One region of the Pantoea sp. Lu_F5_004 genome, then DNA from elsewhere that is predicted to be linked to it. Evidence: predicted binding sites of a transcription regulator. Region 1 holds the regulator's gene; the other holds the start of a gene.
What was found. Region 1 encodes LexA, which represses DNA repair genes until DNA is damaged. Its sites were predicted from a motif close to TNCTGTATGTACATACAGNA; they were not measured.
Positions count from the first base shown of each region.

Region 2: the regulator LexA is predicted to act here: its motif matches at 1,361-1,380, upstream of ACR8BN_RS19955 (YebG family protein).

Region 1 covers NZ_CP194946.1:3,846,324-3,853,189, forward strand. Annotated here, with positions in the region: gene dinF (MATE family efflux transporter DinF) at 1-1,077, opposite strand, end outside; gene lexA (transcriptional repressor LexA) at 1,178-1,792, opposite strand; gene ACR8BN_RS17865 (diacylglycerol kinase) at 1,898-2,266, opposite strand; gene plsB (glycerol-3-phosphate 1-O-acyltransferase PlsB) at 2,395-4,818, shown strand; gene ubiA (4-hydroxybenzoate octaprenyltransferase) at 5,180-6,016, opposite strand; gene ubiC (chorismate lyase) at 6,075-6,587, opposite strand; gene psiE (phosphate-starvation-inducible protein PsiE) at 6,674-6,866, opposite strand, start outside.
Region 2 covers NZ_CP194947.1:206,147-213,012, forward strand. Annotated here, with positions in the region: gene ACR8BN_RS19945 (non-canonical purine NTP pyrophosphatase) at 1-446, shown strand, start outside; gene ACR8BN_RS19950 (SIR2 family protein) at 443-1,237, shown strand; gene ACR8BN_RS19955 (YebG family protein) at 1,396-1,737, shown strand; gene ACR8BN_RS19960 (carbohydrate porin) at 2,544-3,890, shown strand; gene licT (BglG family transcription antiterminator LicT) at 4,054-4,887, shown strand; gene bglF (PTS beta-glucoside transporter subunit IIABC) at 5,024-6,866, shown strand, end outside.

The DNA of each region.
Region 1 (6,866 bases):
TATCATCTGCCAGATCAGATAGCGGTCCGCTGTCTGCTGAAGTGACTGAAGAGAGGTCAGCAGGGTAACGATCTGCGGGCCAAAAATGGCATAGATCAGCGAGAAGAACAGCGCCACCACCACCGCCTGCCGACAGGCAGAGTGCCAGACGCGCAGGAGTTTGCTGCCATCTTTTGCACCATGCGCCTCACCCGCAAAAGCTTCAACCGCATAGGCAAAGCCATCCAGCGCGTAGGCAGTAAAAGTAATAAACATCAGTAATACCGCGTTAACCGCCACCACATCAGGGCCGAGTCGCGCGCCCAGCACGGTCAGCGAGGCGAAACAGAGTTGCAGCATCAGAGAGCGCAGCATGATATCCCGGTTCAGTCGCAGCAGCCGGCCGCTGTCACCGCGCCAGCTCTGCTTCAGCAGGCTAAGCGTAATTCCGCGCAGTTTTAGCACCCGCCAGACCATGATGCTGCCGACACCCAGCGTGATGTACTCTGCCAGCGCCGTGGCGGTGGCCGCCCCCGCGACACCCCAGTGCAGCCCCATCACCAGCCAGAGATCGAGCACGATGTTAACCAGGTTCCCCACGACCAGCAGGATCACCGGCGCGCGTGCATACTGCACGCCCAGCAGCCAGCCCAGAATGACCAGGTTTGCCAGCGTGGCAGGCGCACTGAGCCAGCGAATCTGAATAAACAGTGCCGCCTGTTCGAGTACATCGGGATTGCCGCCAACCAGATGGGTCGACAGCTGAATAATCGGATAACGCAAAGCGATGAACAGTACGCCCGCCAGCAGCGCGATAATCAGCGGTTGCGTCAGCGCGCGCGCCAGAGCGGTTTTATCGCCCGCGCCAAACGCCTGTGCCGTAAGGCCAGTAGTACTCATTCGAAGGAAAAGCAGCAGCATAAAAAGGAAGCTGGTCACTGTCGTCCCGACCGCAACCCCGCCAAGATAGACAGGGCTGTCGAGATGACCAATTACTGCAGTATCGACCACTCCCAGTAAGGGAACGGTGATGTTTGAAAGGATCATCGGCAGCGCAAGCCGCCAGAGATTTTTATCGGTTGCCGTAATAAAGCGCATTCGCCGTTCCGTGCTCAGTGTCGCTGCGCAAAAGAGGCAGCGACAAAATTAGGGCAGACAGAATAGCATCAGAGAAGACGAATGCACGCTGGCAGAAGAATCAGAGCCACTCGCCGTTGCGCACCACGCCAACTGCCAGACCTTCAATGGTCAGTGACTGCGCACGGGTATCGACAACAATCGGGTCAAAATCGCTGTTTTCAGGCAGCAGATGCACGATAGCACCCTGCTTTTTCCAGCGCTTAACGGTGACTTCATCATCAATGCGGGCAACCACAACCTGGCCGTTACGCACATCCTGGGTTTTATGCACCGCGAGCAGGTCGCCATCCATAATCCCGATATCTTTCATCGACATTCCGCTGACGCGCAGCAGGAAGTCAGCAGACGGCTTAAACAGGCCCGGATCGACCTTATAGTGGGTTTCGATATGTTCCTGCGCCATGATCGGCTCACCGGCAGCAACCCGCCCAATCAGCGGTAGCCCTTCTGAGGCTTCTACTTCCATTAACAGTCGAATGCCGCGCGATGCACCGGAAACGATCTCGATGACGCCTTTGCGCGCCAGCGCTTTCAGATGCTCTTCTGCCGCATTCGGCGAACGGAAGCCCAGCTGCGCGGCGATCTCGGCACGCGTAGGCGGCATGCCCGTTGAAGAAATATGGTCGCGAATCAGGTCATAGACCTGCTGCTGCCTGCTGGTTAATGCTTTCATCCCGCCCCCTGGTTGTTTATACAGTCGCTGTGAGTATATACAGGTATTGGTGAAATGGAAACCGATTGTCAGGGAAAACGCGCCCTCAGACGCGTTATGGAAGGCTTATCGCAAATGTGTCCAGAGCAGCGCGATCCAGACGAAGAGTGCCAGTAAGATGCTGATCAACACCGCCGCCGAACCCATGTCTTTTGCCCGGCCCGCCAGCGGATGATGCTCCTGACCAATACGGTCGACCACCGCTTCAATGGCGCTATTGAGGATTTCAACAATGACCACCAGCACCACCGTCCCAATCATGAGGATGCGGGCGACCACATCGACATCCAGCCAGCACGCGATAACAATAGCGGCCAGCGCAGCCAGCGCTTCCTGCCGAAACGCAGCTTCATGTTGCCAGGCGGCACGCAGTCCCTGCCATGAGTAACCTGCAGCTTTTACTATTCTGATAAGTCCGGTGGCATTATTTGCCATGATGTGGGAACCCTTTCATCGGATTGACGTCAATGTCTGGGCTGCGTGCAATTGGCACCACCACAGATCTTCGCTGCGCTTTCTGGTATGCTTGCGGCGCTTTGCTAACAAGAGGCTTCATGTTGTCTATGTCAGGTTGGCGTAAACTCTATTACAAACTGCTTAATTTACCACTGTCGTTTTTGGTAAAAAGTAAGGCCATTCCGGCCGATCCCGTGTCTGAACATGGTCTGGATCCGACCCGACCTATTATGTATGTTTTGCCTTACGATTCGAAGGCCGACTTACTGACTTTACGCGCACAGTGTCTGCGGCATCATCTGCCCGACCCGCTCACTCCGCTGGAGATTGATGGTTCTCTGCTGCCGCGTCACGTGTTTATCCACAATGGCCCACGCGTCTTCCCCTATTTTGTGCCCAGCGTTGAATCTGTGAAAATCTTTCACGATTACCTGGACCTGCATCGCAATAACCCTAAGCTGGATATTCAGATGCTGCCGGTCACGGTGATGTTTGGCCGCGCACCAGGACGTGAAGTCCAGGGCGAAGCAACGCCACACCTGCGGGTGCTGAACGGGGTGCAGAAGTTCTTTGCGGTGATCTGGCACGGGCGCGACAGTTTTGTCCGCTTCTCACCGACGGTGTCGCTGCGCCGCATGGCAACTGAACACGGTACGGATCAGTCGATCGCCCAGAAGCTGGCTCGCGTGGCGCGCATTCATTTTGCCCGCCAGCGGCTGGCGGCGATTGGCCCGCGCTTGCCGGCGCGTCAGGATCTGTTTAATCGTCTGCTGCAATCCAAAGCGATTGAAAAAGCAGTAGAGGATGAAGCACGCAGTAAAAAAATCTCCCATGAGAAAGCGCAGCAGAACGCTGTCGAGATGATGGAGGAAATTGCGGCAAACTTCTCCTATGAAGCCATCCGCGTAACTGACCGCGTGATGGGCTGGCTCTGGAGTCGGCTCTATCAGGGCATCAACGTCAATGGCGGCGAAAAAGTCCGCCAGCTGGCGCAGGATGGCCACGAGATTGTCTATGTGCCGTGTCATCGCAGCCACATGGATTATCTGCTGCTCTCCTATGTGCTCTATCATCAGGGCCTGGTGCCGCCGCACATCGCAGCCGGGATCAATCTCAACTTCTGGCCAGCCGGCCCGATTTTCCGTCGTCTGGGCGCCTTCTTCATTCGTCGTACCTTTAAAGGCAACAAGCTCTACGCCACGGTATTCCGCGAATATCTCGGCGAGCTGTTCACCCGCGGCTATTCGGTTGAGTACTTTGTCGAAGGAGGCCGTTCACGAACCGGTCGCCTGCTGGACCCTAAAACCGGCACCTTAGCCATGACGCTGCAGGCGATGCTGCGCGGCGGAAATCGCCCTATCACGCTGGTGCCGATCTATATCGGCTATGAGCACGTAATGGAAGTGGGCACTTACGCTAAAGAACTGCGCGGCGCGGCGAAAGAGAAAGAGGGCTTCATGCAGATGGTGCGCGGCTTACGCAAGCTGCGCAATCTCGGTCAGGGTTACGTGAACTTTGGCGAACCCCTGCCGCTGGTCAACTATCTCAACAAGCGGGTACCGGAATGGCGCGATGCCATCGATCCGATTGAGCCGCAGCGTCCCAGCTGGTTAACTCCGACCGTCAACGATATTGCTGCCAGCCTGATGGTGCGTATCAATGAAGCGGGCGCGGCTAACGCCATGAACCTCTGTGTCACCGCCCTGCTGGCGTCACGTCAGCGCTCACTAACCCGTGAACAGCTGATTGAACAACTGGAGTGCTATACCCAGTTGCTGCGCAACGTGCCTTACTCGCCAAATGCGACCGTACCCGATCTTTCAGCGGAAGCGCTGCTGGATCACGCCATGGGTATGAATAAGTTTGAGAGTGAAAAGGACAGCATTGGCGACATCATCATTCTGCCACGTGAGCAGGCGGTGCTGATGACCTACTATCGCAATAATATTCATCACATGCTGGTGATGCCGTCGCTGATTGCCGCCATAGTTCAGCAGCATCAGACGCTGAGCGAAGCAGAACTGCTGCGTCAGGTGAGCCTGATCTACCCGATGCTGAAGAGTGAGCTGTTCCTGCGCTGGCAGACCGATGAGCTGCCGCAACTGCTGACCGAACTGAGTCAGGAGCTGGCGCGTCAGGGCCTGATTACGCTCGAAGCCGGCGAATTGCGCTTTTCCTCAGCGCGCTATCGCACGCTGCAACTGCTGGCCGCCGGTGTGCGTGAAACACTGCAGCGCTATGCCATTACGTTCTCCATTCTCAGCGCCAAGCCGACGATTAACCGCGGCACGCTGGAGAAAGAGAGCCGGACGCTGGCACAGCGTCTGTCGGTGCTGCACGGTATCAATGCTCCGGAATTCTTCGACAAAGCGGTCTTTACCTCACTGGTCCTGACCCTGCGCGATGAAGGGTATATCAGCGACAGCGGTGATGCCGATGTTGCGCAGACTCTGGCGACCTGGCATATGCTGGCAGACCTGGTCACCAGCGATGTCCGTATGACGATTGAAACCGCTGTGGCGCACGACTGACCGCAGCGCGCATAGTAAAAAGGCGACCTCATGAGGTCGCCTTTTTTATAGGCCAGGTCTGGTCCGATTCGCTGTAAGACGGTGCCTGCTCAGGGAACATCGTCAGATCGGAAAGACGTAAAAGCGTCATCCCTGACTGCTCGGCCCGCGCGATTACGCACCTCATCCCTGAGGTGCGCCCGTTGCCGGACCAACGCTCTGCGTTGTTCAAAAACGCTCCCGGCGTTTTTGTCCCTGGCGCGGGACGCTTTCCTCTTCTGCCCATGTTCCCTGCGCGTTGAGCTCATTCATTGCTGCCAGATTCATCCTCATCAGGTTTGGCGACCTCCCGGATCGCCTTTTTATGTCTGTAAACTCTCTATCAGAACAGCTGGCTGAACGGCGGGGTATTCATCAGTACACCGAGGAACAGCACCATCCCGACATAGTTATTATTGAGAAAAGCCTGGAAACAGGGTTGCCGCTCGCGTCCGGCGATCAGCTTCTGTTGATAAATAAACAGCGCGGCGGCCAGCAAGAGCGTCCAGTAGAAGGCGCTGTTCAGATGCAGCATGAGGCCAACCAGCGCCATCAGCAGCAGCGTCGCCAGTTGCAGCAGACCAATGATCAGCTTGTCGAAACGGCCAAAGAGAATCGCGGTCGACTTCACGCCAATCTTCAGGTCATCATCCCGATCCACCATCGCATACTGGGTGTCATAAGCGACCGTCCAGCAGATGTTGGCGATGAATACCAGCCAGCAGACCAGAGGTAAGGACTCACTAACTGCGGACCATGCCATAGGAATTGCCCAGCCAAAGGCGGCACCCAGCACTACCTGCGGCAGGTGGGTATAACGCTTCATAAAGGGATAGACCCAGGCCAGCGCCAGCCCCACCACGGAGAGCATAATCGTCATCATGTTCATGGTCAGCACCAGCGCAAAAGCCGCCAGAGCCAGGATCACGAACAGCAGCTTAGCCTCTTTTGCACTCACCGCGCCGCTGGCCAGTGGCCGATGCTTCGTGCGTTCGACATAACCGTCTACTTTGCGATCGGCATAGTCATTGATCACACAACCGGCTGCACGCATCACGATGACCCCGGCAACAAACACCGCCAGCACCGGTAGCGGCGGGATCGCCATGTCAGCCAGCCATAATGCCCAGAGCGTTGGCCACATCAGCAGCAGCGTACCGATAGGCTTATCGATACGCATCAGGCGCGTGTAGGCCCGCCATTTATTTATACTTAAGCTATTTTGCACCACAGGATCCTCAGACCAGATCGCGATAGAGCGGCGATGCCGGTAAAAACAGTTCAGTCAGCAGCAGCGGTTTGCCGGAGAGACGCAGGCGTGAGCGCCGTCCCCACAATCCCTCTACCTGCCCCGGCTCAATAAAATCGCGGGTCAGCGTCGAAGAGGAGAAGAGATAGCGGCCCAGCGGCCGGGTGCCCAGTTGCTGCAGCATCGCTTCTGGCCCGTTGAGGGTGCTTTCCGGCACCAGCGTACGGCCAGCCAGCCAGGGCTGATCGTCGCCGAACAGCAGCACTTCGCGCAGCCAGAAGCGTTTATCGTCTGGCAACAAGCCCTTTTCATCACCCAACTCGCTGGCGTCGATAAAGCCTTCACGCAGCGGCTGAACCGTGACCCGCTGGCAATGTTGTTCAAAACGGCGCGTCATTGAATCCTCCTCCATCAGCCAGTCGAGCAATGGCGGCGCAAGGGTTGCCTGCGACGGAGAAAGCCAGTTGAGTGCACGTAATAAGCTGAGCGCGTCTTGCGACATAGCACCACTCCCAATAATTTTCAGGACGCTAGTTTAGCGCAGAGACGCGATGCGAACACCTGCCGTCATGACAGACGGCAGGGGGATTACTCGCGTTTCAGGCGGTTGCTGTTTGCCAGCCACAGGGTGACCACCAGAATCAGAATCGCCGCAGAGTAACAGAGCGTATCGAAGGGATTTTTATGGTCGACGATAATCAGGCGGATAATTGCCGTGATACCGATATAGACAAAATAGCGCAGCGGAAAGTGATAACCCGACTGAAAGTACTTAACAATC
Region 2 (6,866 bases), on a different replicon from region 1:
CTGAAAACGAACTCGACCTGGTACGCGACAAACTGACCAAAGCCTTTTCGCTGATTGGGCGACCGCTGTTTGTAGAGCATACCGGCCTCTATCTGGACGGCCTCAATGGTCTGCCCGCCGGCCTGACCCGCATCTTCTGGAACCGCCTGGACGCTGAGCGCTTTACCGCGCTGGTGCAGGGGCTCGACAGCCAGGCCGTGACGGCCAAAACGGTGCTTGGCTACTGCGATGGTCGCAAAATGTACCAGTTTTCGGGTGAACTGCGCGGCACCATCGCCGCGAAACCTGCCGGAACGCGCGGCTTTCAGTGGGACTGCGTCTTTATTCCCGAAGGCTATGAGCAGACGTTTGCTGAAATGGGCGAACTCAAGAATGAGATCTCGATGCGGCGTATCGCGCTGGATCGCTTCGCCACCTTTTTAAAAACCTCGCGGGGCATGGCATGAAACCTGAACTCAAACGCGCCTATGATTCCGGCAAACTGATTCTGTTTGCCGGTGCCGGTATTTCGCGCAATTTTGGCCTGCCCGAGTGGCATGAACTGATTGCGCATCTTGCTAATGAGCTGGGTTACGATCCAAAAATCTTTAATACCTATGGCACGCACCTGTCGCTGGCGGAGTATTACAAACAGAAAAAAGGCTCGCTTGGACCGCTGCGCAGCTGGATGGATCGCGAATGGCATCGCCCCGATATTGATGTCCGCTCTTCTGAAATTCATACCATGATTACGCAGGGTAACTTCTCGCGTATCTACACCACCAATTACGATCGCTGGCTGGAAGCGGCGCATGAAGCGCACGGCGTACCCTATTACAAAGTGGCCAACGCCGCGGACCTGGTCTCTCTCACCGAAGATAAGCGTCACATCATCAAGCTGCACGGTGATTTTGATGATGACACCTCAATCGTGCTCGATGAGAGCAGCTATTTTGAACGCCTCTATTTTGATTCGCCGCTCGACATCAAACTGACTCACGATGTGATGGGCAACTCAGTGCTGTTTGTCGGCTACAGCATTAGTGATTTCAATATTCGCCTGCTGTTTTATCGTCTGACCAAGATGTGGGGCCGCACCGGGCTGGCAACCGCCCGGCCAAAATCGTACCTGTTCACTAACCGGAACAACCCGGTGGCTAAAGAAGTGCTGGGGCAGTGGGGGATCGAGGTGATCGTCTCGGAAGAGGACGATCCCCGTAAGGCGCTGGCGATGTTTCTTGAAGAGCTGCTGGTGTAGTCGCCCGACCTCGCGACGGAGAATGCGTCAGGAAAAATGAAAAAAGCCTGTGCCAGGATAAGGTTAGCCCGCGCACAACCGATAAACTCTATTCTCTGCTGGCAAAGCATGACCGGCATGATATACTGTATGTATACACAGTACCTGAGGGCGAAAAGATGGCTGTTGAAACAAAATTTGTAGTAGTCAGAAAGGGTGAAGAGAAGATGACGTTTGCCAATAAGAAAGAGGCCGATGCCTACGACAAAATGCTCGATATGGCCGAAGCCTTCACCGACTGGCTGTTACAGCATCAACCTGTAATGGAAGAATCTCAGGCGGAAACGCTGGGCCTGCTGATTGCAGAGCAGAAAGATGCGGTTCAGCATATTCTGCGTACCAGCAAACTGCCGGAAGCGGCAGCAGCCGTCTCTCAGCCAGAAGCTGTGTCAGACGATGGCATAGCTGAGCAGTCAGAAGAGCCTCCTGTAAAGAAAGTACGCGCCGTTAAAGCCGCGTAACTGCCCCAACGCCGGAAGCGAACCTTCCGGCGTTGCTGTTTCTGAATAGCGGTTTGAGCTGTTCTCCTGCTAACCTGGCTATAGATCGTTTTTCTTCCCGGCATTTTATCCTGCACAACTGCCTGCGATTTTTCCAGTATGTCATTATGACCCTGAAGTTTTAATCCTCCTGTTCTGTATCAACTTTAACGTCTCTGGCAATCATCTCGCTGGTCGTCATAGAATAAACCGGAAAAAAATAAGCCAATTATACTGCCTGCACTTATCTCTCTGACCTGAAGTTAAAGGCAATAATATTCATTTCATGCCAGTTAGCTCTGAAGCGTCACTGTCTCAGATATTATCATTTCCTTTTTTGACACTATCTAATGCTTTTCATTAAATTCGTTAGTGAGAAAGGTTATCTGACTTGCAGTTATTAATGCTAATGCGCGTGGTGAAATAATGATTGCTGTGAGGGGGGAGGGAATGATCGTCACCATTAAGCGTTAATTAGCTCACACTTTATGAAAATATAAATTTCAGCACTACTCAATATCAAAAGGCAGTGATAGAGTGGCCCTGTTTTCAGCGAAGGGTTGTTACTGGACAACAGGCAAAACCTAAGCGTTCCACGATGTTTACCGTTGTGGAGCGCTTAGGTTTTTTTTTGCCTTAGATTTACTCTTTTTGGGCGCAGTATATTGATAATAAATGGAAATTTAATCGACTGGTTCAGGGTGGGTAAATTATGCATTTGATGACAGGAGACTTGACACTCTCTTGCGAGCTGTTACGCAATTAAAATTAAAGAACAGGTTGCTAAAATGAAAATTAAAAGCATGCTGTGCGCGAGTGCATTATTAATCTTTTCACCTTTATCGATAGCGCAGGAATGGAACGGAAAAGCATTAGGGTTCGAATCCCCGCCAGATCCTATTCTGGGTGAAATGTCTGGCCTGCGTAAAATGCTTAATGATAATGGGTTTGCCTATAACCTGGGCTACCTGAATGAAATTGGCTGGAATGGCGGCGGTGGATACAATCACGACTCACACGTTGCCTATATCGATCAGTTCGCATTAACGTTTAATCAGGATTTGTCGCGCTGGACGCATATTCCCGATGCGCGTATCGAAGCGAATATCGTAAACCGTAATCACAACGACGATCTGACCACCCGACGCGTGCAGGATCCTCGGGTGAATTTTAACGATCTCACACAGGAGAGCTGGGGTGGGCAATCTATTACCCGGCTGGGCTGGCTTACCTTTGCTCGCAGTTTCGATGAGCGGCGTATGACATGGCGTATCGGAATGATGAACAAGGTTCAGACATTCGATCAGATCATACCCTGTGACTTCCAGATGCTTTCGCAGTGTGGCGGAAAATCCGCTAACTCACTGACCTGGAACAACTGGAACGTGCACACGTGGGGAACCACGCTCGAATACCGGTTAACGCCGACTGTAACGTTAAAAGGCGGTGTAATGGAGCAGAATCCCGATGCTTCCAGTCGTCATCACGCCTGGAGTGGCTCCACCAGGGGCAGCAAAGGCGTATTGCTGCCGATGGAAATCGAAGCCCGCCCGGTCATTAACGGTCTGCCTGGTGCCTATAATCTGGGCGTGATATTCACCAACGCCCCGCAAACAGACCTCTATCGCGGTAAGTCTGGCGGCGCAGGGGCAAGTGACCCCAGCGGTTATGATCACCATAACCGAACATGGTTTCTTTACGCCGGTCTTAACCAGCAGTTGACGCATCATCAGCATGACGCGAGTCGCGGATTAAGTACATCCTTCAGCATGAGCCTGGCCGATCAGCGCACTAACTATATGCATTCGGTCTATGCGGCTTCGCTTCGCTATCGGGGTCTGTTTGACGCCCGTCCTGAGGACTGGATAGGCGTTGGCCTGACCTGGACGGTTATGAGCAGTCAGTATGCGCGTAACCAGCGCTATATAAATATGAACAGGGGCGTTTCTGATTATAACGATGCTGCTTATCATCCTGTTCCTGGTCATTCGCTTAATGGTGAATTCTATTACCGATTCCGTCCCTTTTCCTGGCTGGAACTGCAACCCGGGCTTCAGTACTGGCATCGTCCAGCGGGTATCACCCATACGCAGGATGCCTGGGTGACTGAACTCAAAACGGTGGTTACTTTTTAAGTTAATAAGAGGATTTCGATCGCTGTCACGCTTTTTGCCCTGACAGATTGAGGTCACGACGAAAACTGATAGAGTGCCCGAACTGGATTGTTACTGCTTAGGCAGGCAAAACCTGACTTCTGGCCTCTGTCGGATGTCAGGTTTTTTTGTTTCTGGGGTTCCGATGAAAATCGCCAAAATTCTTAATAACAACGTGGTGATGGTTCAGGATGAGCAGGGACGCGAGCAGGTCGTGATGGGGCGTGGACTGGCCTTCCAGAAGCGTATCGGTGACAGTCTCAACGCGGCGCACATTGAGAAGGTATTCGCGCTGCAAAGTGATTTGCTGGTACGTCGGCTTGAGGAGTTGTTACACCAGATCCCTCCTGAAGTGATGACCACCTGCGACCGCATTATTGATCTTGCAGCACAACGTCTGGGGAAATTGCAGGAGAGCCTGTATATCACGTTGACTGACCACTGCTACTTTGCCATTGAACGGCAGAATAAAGGCCTGGCGATTAAAAATGTGTTGCTGTGGGATATCAAACGCCTCTATCCCAAAGAGTTCGAACTGGGTCAGGAGGCCAGGGCTATCATTTTACGTCGTCTGAATGTCGAACTGGCTGAGGATGAAGCCGGGTTTATCGCGCTGCATCTGGTGACGGCGCAGCTCAATAATGAAATGCCGGAAGTGATGCATGTCACCCGGGTTATGCAGGAGATTCTGCAACTGGTGAAGTATCAATTGCAGCTGGAGTACAATGAATCGTCGCTGAGTTACCAGCGCTTTGTCACCCATCTGAAGTTTTTTGCTCAGCGGATGCTGACGCGTACCGTGGTAGACGATGACGATGTGTCGCTGCATGCAGCTGTAAAAGATAACTATCCCAAAGCCTGGAAATGTGCGGTGAAAATCGCGCAGCATCTGCAACAAAGCTATCAGCGTGAGCTGACCGCGGAAGAGATCATGTTTCTCGCCATTCATATCGAACGGGTAAGAAAAGAGGGGCAATAAGCTCCATAAACTGGATTGTTACTGCTTAACGCAGGCAAAACCTGAGCGCGGCTTCTGAAAGGAGGAAGTTCTCAGGTTTTTTCATTTTTGGCTCAGTTAACTGATGTCCTCAGGCATCGGTTGTAAGGAAATCGAGATGGAATATCACACGCTGGCGCAGGATATCCTCAGCCATATCGGTGGCCGGGAGAACATCGTAAGTCTGGTTCATTGTGCCACCCGGTTGCGCTTCAAACTGAAAGACAACCATAAAGCCGATGCTGAAGGACTGAAGAAAAATCCGGGTGTCATTATGGTCGTTGAAAGCGGTGGGCAGTTTCAGGTAGTGATTGGCAACCACGTTCACGATGTCTGGCTGGCAGTACGTACTGAAGCGGGCCTGACTGAGGAACCCTCTTCAGTGAAAGAAGAGGATGCGGTCGCGGGTAATCTTTTGAGTCGCCTGATCGACATTGTGTCCGGCATTTTTACCCCGTTTATTGGCGTTCTTGCCGCCTCCGGTATTCTTAAAGGTTTACTGGCGCTGGCCGTGGTCTGTGGCTGGCTTTCTGTTCAAAGTGGAACGTATAAAATCTGGTTTGCGGCAAGTGATGCCCTGTTTTTCTTCTTTCCACTGGTGCTGGGCTACACCGCGGGCAAAAAATTTGGCGGTAATCCCTTTATTACCATGGTCATTGGCGGGGCGCTGACCCATCCGACGATGATTGCAGCTTTTAATGCCAGCCAGCAATCCGTTGCCATAACGGACGCGTTTCTCGGCATTCCTGTGACCTGGTTTAATTACAGTGCGTCCGTTATCCCGATTATTCTCGCCGCGTGGGTAAGTTGCTGGCTGGAAAAGCAGAGCAGCCGGCGACTTCCGGCATCCATGAAAAACTTTTTTGCGCCACTGATCTGCCTGAGCGTCACTGTACCGCTGACCTTTCTGGTGATTGGCCCACTGGCCACGGGCTTAAGTCAGATGCTGGCGAACGGCTACCAGTGGATTTATGCGCTGGCACCCTGGCTGGCTGGCGCCGCACTGGGCGCGTTGTGGCAGGTCTGTGTGATTTTTGGTTTGCACTGGGGACTGGTGCCACTGATGATCAACAATCTTGCCGTACTGGGGCATGACTCAATGCTGCCCATGCTGTTGCCTGCTGTCATGGGCCAGGTTGGCGCGGCGCTGGGGGTGTTTCTGCGTAGTCGGGATGCGCGGCAGAAGATGCTGGCGGGTTCATCCGTGACAGCAGGGATCTTTGGTATCACTGAACCGGCCGTCTATGGCGTTAATCTGCCGCTGCGCCGTCCCTTTATCTTTGGCTGTGTGGCGGGCGCTATCGGCGGTGCTATTGTTGGCTTCAGTAGCACCCACGTTTATTCATTTGGCTTTGCCAACATTTTTACCATCGCCCAGATGATCCCGCCTGGCGGTGTTGATTCAACCTTATGGGGCGGTATTGCCGGGACGCTAGTGGCGTTGATACTGAGTTGCGGCATGACGCTGGTAGCGGGTATGCCCCGTAAAAGTACGCCAGACGCAGTGAGCCCGGTTATCCCAGGCGAAGATGACATTCTGTCACCGATGACAGGCACCGTACTGGCGCTTGGTCAGATTCCCGATCCGACTTTTGCCAGTGGCTTGCTGGGCAAGGGCGCGGCCATCATACCTTCGGATAATAAAGTCATTGCACCCTTCGCTGGTGAGGTTGCCTCCCTGTTTCAGACCCGACACGCCATAGGACTGCTGAGTCACAGCGGGGTTGAGCTGTTGATCCATGTGGGTATCGATACCGTCCGTCTCGGCGGCAAACCTTTCACGGCACATGTAAAAGTGGGCGACACGTTCAGTGCCGGCGATCTGCTGATGGAGTTTGATCGTCAGGCCATTCTTGATGCCGGATATGACCTGGCAACACCGATCATTATCACTAACAGCGATGAGTATCCTGAGGTGATGACTGTAGCAGGGACCGCGGTCACTGCAGGTACGCCTTTAC